One region of the Cytobacillus sp. Bva_UNVM-123 genome, then DNA from elsewhere that is predicted to be linked to it. Evidence: riboswitches for the same ligand, from Rfam matches in the RefSeq annotation. Region 1 holds a riboswitch; the other holds the start of a gene.
The links. Region 1 has a riboswitch for lysine ahead of KDN24_RS02875 (amino acid permease). Riboswitches for the same ligand answer to the same signal wherever they lie in the genome.
Positions count from the first base shown of each region.

Region 1 (4,128 bases):
ACTCCGATTAAAATAAATAATGTTATGACAAATAAATATACTGGATAAGCTAGTATTGAAGCTGACTCCGTAACTCCTCTTAAATTTAAAATTGTAATGATAAAGACAAAGATAATGGCAATGCCTACATTATAATCGTGTAAAATCGGAAAGGCAGATGTAATGGCATCTGTACCAGCTGATACACTAACTGCCACCGTTAAAATATAATCTACTAAAAGTGAGCCCCCAGCGATTAAGCCTGCATTAGTGCCTAAATTATTTTTCGATACGATATAAGCTCCGCCGCCGTGTGGATAAGCAAAAACAATTTGCCGATAGGATAAAATTAAAGCGGTTAACAAAATGAGTACACCAACTGCGATCGGAATAGAATACCAAAATGCTGTTGTACTAACTGTTACTAGCACAATCAAAATTTGTTCTGGACCATAGGCTACAGAGGATAAAGCATCAGAAGAAAGTATTGCTAATGCCTTCTTTTTATTAAGTTTCTGCTCGCCTAATTCCGTTGATTTTAATGGACGTCCGATTAATAAACGTTTGATAGAAGACAACAATGCTATTCACCCTCTTAAAAAATAATGTAGTAAAACTTAGTTTGACTTTAAATGCCTAGGTCAATTCCACTTAGAAAAACTTGGCGTTCACACTTGTTTAAACGACACGATCGGCGAAATAGATAACTAAAAAACATAAAAGCCCCAATTCATGGATCAAAAAAACGCCTTCAAGCCATTAGCAAATAGACCTGTAGACGTTAATTTTTTAAAGTCATACAAGTTCCACCTTCCTTCTCATATAACGCTTACGAGGTTAGCTGTCGGATTCGGACCTGTGAGTAGCCCTACCTATCAAATTTGCCTTAGCGTATTTATGCCTCCCAGATTTTTACGAATATCTTTACATATCTGAGGCATTTGCCAAAGGCTTAAACCTTATTCAGCTGAGCGTAAAGTAAAAACTTTACACCCTTCTCCACACGAAGCAATTGCTGAATGAAGTTAAATAGGATTCACCCCTTGGATTATTCATAATCCATAAGTTCGGTTCCCCCGCACCAAAGGTTTCAGCGATTTAATTAGTGAAACTACCATCAGTGAATGTGATTACACTCAAAAGACTTGTGGCAACATGTTGCATGCAGTCATTCACTGAATGTGAAATATGAAACTGTTAGTTATAATACTCCTGTAATTACGGATTGTAAATACTATTTTTTATACATTTTTTCGCACGAATAAGACAAATTTATCCATTGCAAGTTGGCCAATAATTTACTATAATTCAATATATTAATATAATATTCCCATTCACCGATGGGGTAGAGGCTGCGGCTTATAAGAGTAAAGCGGACGAGATTCAATGAAATTGATGACTCCGATTTTGAAAGGATAAGCTGCCGAAGCTTGGATAAATCATTGTATATCCTTGCTGGGGGTGTTTTCGAACAGGAACACCACTGTCACGTTTTTCACGTGGAGAGCTATCTTCGGAAGGATTTAACGGACCTATTCAACAGCCGTCGATCTTTTTCGACGGCTGTTTTTATTTTTTGTACGAATGTGCCTCCGATACATTTTAAGAACAATTGCTAAATAGCTCTCTCACTTCAAAATGATAAATTATGTGTTACACAAAAGGAGTGTACAAGTTGGCAAAAACAGCAACATCATCAAACCCTACACAATTAAAACGAACACTGAAAGCACGTCATCTTATGATGATCTCTCTCGGTGGATCGATCGGGACAGGGATATTTTTAGCAAGTGGAGGAGCTGTACATACAGCTGGACCAGGAGGTGCCTTAGCTGCCTATGCAGCCGTAGCAATCATGGTCTATTTTCTTATGACAAGCCTTGCTGAAATGGCCGCATATATGCCAGTTGCTGGTTCATTCAAAGTGTATGCAACGAAATTCGTTGAACCAGGATTTGGCTTTGCGATTGGCTGGAATTATTGGTATAACTGGGCCATTACTATTGCCGCTGAACTAGCAGCCGTTGTGCTAATTATGAAGTTTTGGTTTCCTGAAAGTCCTTCATTTATTTGGAGTGGCCTCGCACTCCTGCTCATGTTCGGCTTCAACTATTTATCTGTTAAAGGATTTGGAGAGGCAGAGTTTTGGTTTGCACTTATTAAAATTGTAACGGTTATTATTTTTATCATTACTGGATTTTTCATGATTTTTGGCATTATGGGGGGAGAAACCATTGGCTTTAAGAACTTCACTATTGAAGATGCACCTTTTAATGGAGGCTTCTTTGCCATTCTTGGTGTCTTTATGGCTGCAGGCTTCTCATTCCAAGGAACAGAATTACTCGGGGTAGCTGCTGGAGAAAGTGAAAATCCTGAAAAAACAATTCCAAAAGCGATAAACTCCGTATTTTGGCGAATTTTACTGTTTTACATTTTAGGGATATTTGTCATCGGCATGATTATTCCTTATACAGATGAACGGCTATTAAGTGAAGCTGTTTCCGTGAGCCCCTTCACACTCGTTTTCGAACGTGCAGGATTTGCTTTTGCAGCGTCCGTCATGAACGCCATTATTTTAACTGCTGTATTATCTGCAGGTAACTCAGGCATGTATGCGTCAACCCGAATGCTTTGGGACTTAGCACGTGATGGAAACGCACCGAAATTCTTAGCAAAGCTTGATAAAAGAGGCGTACCTGTCAACGCACTAATCGTTACAGCATTAGTTGGATCCCTTGCCTTTTTAACGACGATCTTTGGCGATGGTCAAGTATATATTTGGTTATTAAATGCTTCAGGGATGGCTGGATTTGTAACATGGCTAGGTATTGCCATTAGTCATTATCGCTTCCGCAGAGCCTATATCGCTCAAGGCGGTGACCTAAACAAACTGCCCTATCGTGCAAAATGGTTCCCATTCGGGCCATTATTCGCATTAATTCTATGTATCATTATTATTTTAGGCCAAAACTTCCAAGCCTTCACAGATGGAACAATTGATTGGCACAGCATTATCGCAGCCTATATCGGCTTACCACTGTTCTTAATTGTTTGGCTTAGTTATAAAATCAAACATAAAACAAAGCTCATTCCATTGAAAGAATGTGATTTTGAGAATTAGATCATTTTCAATGGAAATAATTCTCTCAAAAGAGTGTGGATGAAGGCGGTTCACGGGAATCTAATGAAAAACGATCTTGTTCGGCTTGATTGAGGTCGGTTCGCAGAAGTCAACGATAGAATCGACCTCTTTCAAACTGATTAAGGTCGATTTACTGGACTTATATAAAAGATTCGACCTCGTTCTAACTGATTCAGGTCGATTTGCAGAACTTATACAAAAGAATCGGCTTCGTTCTAACTGTTAAGGTCGATTTACAGGACTCATACAAAAGATTCGACCTCGGTCACTTGATTAAGGTCGATTTGAGAGATTCATACAAAAGATTCGACTTCGTTGACATTATTAAAGGCGATTCTCAGTTATCATACGATAGAAACGGTCTCGCACAACCTAATAAAAGTGATTTCCTCTGAATAACAACAAAAGAATCGATCTCAATGGGTATTGTATGAGATGATTCTTTCGTGTTTAGCAAAAAACGGATACGCATTTTTACGAAAGAACAGGGGAAAATGGTTCCTAAATCAACTTATATAATGTCCAATTAATTTGAAATTTCCTGAACAAGTTTCGTGAACCACTTTTTCAAATCTTGAAATTGAAAGCCTGCTGCTTCTGCTTTCGCTGTATCCATATACCAATCAGCAGGAACGCCAAAAGGAGATTGATTTTCCTCATCTGTTTGCTGTTCAACAATTGCCTGTTTCTGAACAGCTTCTTCAATGATAGAGAGGATCTCACGCAAAGACAGCTCCCCTTTGGAGCAAGCATTTATTGGCCCTTCTATTTGTTGATTACCGAGCCAATTAAGGAATGAGGCTGCCTCATCTGAAGAAATAAACGAGAGTAATGCATTCAAATTTGGAATACCAATTGGTTTGCCATTTTTTATTTGCTCAATATGAAAATGTAGTCGCTTCGTATAGTCATCTACCCCTAGAACAATCGGAAAACGGACAGCACTAACTGGAAAATCCGCCTTTTGATAAAAGACCGCTTCTGTTAGGCGTTTGCCCTCTCCATAA
Region 1 covers NZ_CM177772.1:564,575-568,702, reverse strand. Annotated here, with positions in the region: gene kimA (potassium transporter KimA) at 1-560, opposite strand, end outside; cyclic di-AMP (ydaO/yuaA leader) riboswitch at 790-1,085, opposite strand; lysine riboswitch at 1,318-1,497, shown strand; gene KDN24_RS02875 (amino acid permease) at 1,655-3,100, shown strand; gene KDN24_RS02870 (NAD-dependent epimerase/dehydratase family protein) at 3,648-4,128, opposite strand, start outside.

Region 2 (4,128 bases), 2.1 Mb from region 1:
GGAAGCATTGATTCTTGAAATGAATTTAATTAAAAAGCACGATCCGAAATATAATGTCATGCTGAAGGATGATAAAAGTTACCCGTTTATTAAAATAACAGCTGAAAGACATCCGCGTCTTATTACAACAAGAAAAGTAAAGAAAGATAAAGGAAAATATTTCGGTCCGTATCCAAATGTACAAGCAGCAAATGAAACAAAAAAACTACTAGACCGTATGTACCCATTAAGGAAATGTACAAATTTACCAAGTCGAGCATGTCTATATTATCATTTAGGTCAATGTCTTGGACCTTGTATTCAAGATGTAAGTGAAGATGTATATAAAAAAAATATCGATGAGATCATTCACTTTCTTAATGGTGGATATAAAGATATAAAAAAAGAACTAGTAGAAAAAATGACAGCAGCAGCTGAGGAACTTGATTTTGAAAGAGCAAAAGAATACCGCGATAAAATAGCCCATATAGAAACGACAATGGAAAAACAAAAAATTACGACAACCGACTTTACAGATCGAGATGTGTTCGGGTTTGCGTTTGATAAAGGATGGATGTGTGTTCAAGTTTTCTTTATTAGGCAAGGTAAACTAATTGAACGGGATGTATCTATTTTTCCAATCTATAATGAACCGGATGAGGAAATGCTAACGTTCTTAGGTCAATTCTATACGAAAACAAACCATTTTAAGCCACGCGAAATCCTCGTGCCAAATTCAATAAGTGCTGAAATGGCAGAGGAGCTTTTAAAAGTAAAAGTGTTAAAGCCTCAGCGTGGTCAGAAAAAGGATCTCGTTCAGCTTGCAACGAAAAATGCGAAAATTGCTTTGCAAGAGAAGTTTTCTCTTATTGAACGAGATGAGGAGCGAACGATTAAGGCAGTTGAAAATTTAGGGAAACAGATGGGAATTTATACCCCTCACCGGATTGAAGCTTTCGATAATTCTAATATACAAGGAACAGATCCAGTATCAGCAATGGTTGTCTTTATTGATGGAAAGGCCGAAAGAAAAGAGTACCGGAAGTATAAAATTAAGTCTGTTCAAGGTCCTGATGATTATGATTCAATGAGGGAAGTTGTGCGAAGAAGATATACACGTGTTCTTAAAGAAGATTTGCCACTTGCTGATCTCATTATTATTGATGGCGGAAAGGGACATGTAGAGGCGGTCCGAGATGTGCTTGAAAATGAATTAAATCTCGATATCCCCATTTCTGGACTCGTTAAGGATGAAAAGCACCGCACATCACAGCTATTATATGGAAACCCTTTAGAAATCATTCAGCTTGCCCGGAATAGCCAAGAGTTCTATCTACTACAAAGAATTCAAGATGAGGTTCACCGCTTTGCCATTACTTTCCACCGTGAGCTGCGTGGAAAAAATGCTTTTCAGTCTGTTCTTGATGATATCTCTGGGATTGGTGAAAAGCGGAAAAAACAATTGCTAAAAACTTTTGGCTCCGTCAAGAAAATGAAAGAGGCCACGCTTCAGGAGTTTAGGGATATTGGACTGCCTGAAAGAGTTGCGGATGCATTAATTAAAAAATTGCAAGAATAGTATTGTTGGAAAAATAACAATATGCTATAATTGCTGAAAATTAAATACACTTTAGAGAAATAAAGTGTTGTCCATCCTATTTTGGACTTCCGATCTAAAAGTGAAGGTAGAGGTGCAAACTTCAATAGTAAAAGCTTGGAGAAGAATGAGCTTCAATGAAAAGCTTTGAAAGGGAAAGTTTGCCGAAGTGGGGAAAGTCTCATCACTTTCTTTGCTGGTCTTGCATTTAATAAATGTAGGATTGTCAAGACAAAACACTGTCTTGGAGAGCTATCTCACTGTGTGCGTATTTTTAATACGTTTTTAAGCACAGCAATGAGATAGCCTCATTGCTGTTTTTTTGTTGTACAGGAATCTTTCCTCATTGATAAATCATTTAGAAAGAAGGGAAACTGTGGCATTAATTGTTCAGAAATATGGGGGAACCTCTGTAGGAAATGCAGAAAAAATTCAAAATGTTGCAAAGCGAATTATGGAGGAGAAAGATAAAGGAAATGATGTAATTGTTGTTGTCTCAGCAATGGGAAAATCGACAGATCAACTTGTTGATTTAGCAAAAGGAATTTCTGCAAATCCGAGCAAACGTGAAATGGACATGCTATTAACTACAGGTGAACAAATAACCATTTCCTTATTAGCGATGGCGTTAACTGAAAAAGGCTATCCGGCTGTTTCTCTAACTGGCTGGCAGGCAGGAATCAAGACAGAACCAGTCCACGGTAACGCAAGAATTATTGCTGTTGATACAAACAGAGTAACAAGAGAATTGAATGATGGAAAAATTGTTGTTGTTGCCGGTTTTCAAGGAATTACTGAGGACGGTTCCATCTCCACATTAGGACGCGGCGGCTCTGATACAACAGCCGTTGCTTTAGCAGCAGCCTTAAAAGCTGAGAAATGTGAAATTTATACAGATGTTACTGGCGTATACACGACTGACCCACGATATGTAAAGGATGCTAGAAAACTTTTGGCAGTTTCATATGATGAAATGCTTGAGCTTGCTCATTTAGGTGCAGGAGTTCTTCATCCGAGAGCTGTTGAGTTTGCTAAAAACTATCATATCCAGTTAGAGGTTCGTTCCAGTATAGAAAAAGAGTCTGGAACGATAATTGAGGAGGAAGTAAAGGTGGAACAAAATTTAGTTGTGCGTGGAGTAGCTTTCGAAAGCGATATAACGAGAGTGACTGTTCTAGGCCTGCCTGATTCATTAACAGGCCTTTCGGTTATCTTTTCAGAGCTTGCGAAAAATCAAATTAATGTAGACATTATCATTCAAAGTACTACAGCCGAACAAACAACGAATCTTTCTTTTTCAATCAAAAATGAAGATCTTGATGCAACAGTGAAAGTATTGGAAAACAGCAAGCATAAATTAAACTATGAACAAATTGAAACTGAATCAAAGCTTGCGAAAGTTTCGATTGTTGGTTCGGGAATGGTTTCGAATCCAGGGGTTGCAGCTGAAATGTTCGCCGTATTAGCTGCCCATCATATTTCCGTAAAGATGGTAAGTACTTCCGAAATTAAAGTTTCTACTGTAATTGAACAAGAAAAAATGATTCAGGCAGTTAAATCGCTACATGATGCTTTTGAACTAGCAAAGCTACAAGTGGAAGCGTGACACTTTATCGCTTCCTTATATAGAAATGAAGAAAAGCTTTCAAAAGAAGAATTTTGAAAGCTTTTTATTCGGATAATAGAACATTACTCAGACGTTATCGTATCTTTATTATCCCATTTTACAGTGAACTGCACTTTTCCTTTTTTCTTTTTCGGATGCTCAAAGGCTTCACAAATCACACCTTTTTGATTTTCGATTTGTTGTGCAATAAAGCCTGCTTCTAGCTGAAAGGTGCAATTTTTATTTTGTTCACAACGCTCCTTTATTAAAGGGCTAAATAACTCTAATTCCATTTCATTTTTTGTTTGTTTATTTAAGGTAAGACTTCCCCAAGATGCTTGCTGAAAAAAATCAATTGTCATTTCTATCGTATCTTGAGGAAATTTACGGGCAAGTTTTTTTCCAGCCCAATATAAAATCTCAGGTGCATCATCTCCAAGTAATTCAAGTAATAAAACTTCACGAATTAGTTCATAGCCGAAAGTTGAAATGGTTTCGTCCTTGTTATCTGTTAAAATGATTTCTGCTGTCGTTTCGCTCAACCTTTATTCCCCTCTTTCTATTGTTCTTCTATTATATACAATTTTGAGAAGAATTAGTTATGTGATAATGAAAAAGAAGTGTTTTCGTAACATGAAAAAAATGTTATTTTAATATATTCATTGCTTTAGAATAATTTCGTGTTGTTATTACTTTGCTTCGAAAAAATGTAATAGTAATATACTATGAAAAAATTTTTTATGAAGATTATTTAATGTAATCGTTTCCTTGACGCTCCAACATGTTGGGGGTAAAATGAACATGTCACATAATTGTAAGAAAGTGATCAACTTTTTTGCTAAGTTAAGGTTGACTGTTCGCATACATATTTGTTCTTCATTAATGGACAGCTAATCCTTAATGCCTTTTTCAAAAAATAGGGGGGTAAATCATGGCGGGTAATCGA
Region 2 covers NZ_CM177772.1:3,650,801-3,654,928, reverse strand. Annotated here, with positions in the region: gene uvrC (excinuclease ABC subunit UvrC) at 1-1,558, shown strand, start outside; lysine riboswitch at 1,658-1,839, shown strand; gene KDN24_RS18720 (aspartate kinase) at 1,953-3,182, shown strand; gene KDN24_RS18715 (YslB family protein) at 3,266-3,724, opposite strand; gene KDN24_RS18710 (succinate dehydrogenase cytochrome b558 subunit) at 4,114-4,128, shown strand, end outside.
Region 2: linked by a shared signal. The riboswitch ahead of KDN24_RS18720 (aspartate kinase) and the one ahead of KDN24_RS02875 (amino acid permease) in region 1 are both predicted to bind lysine.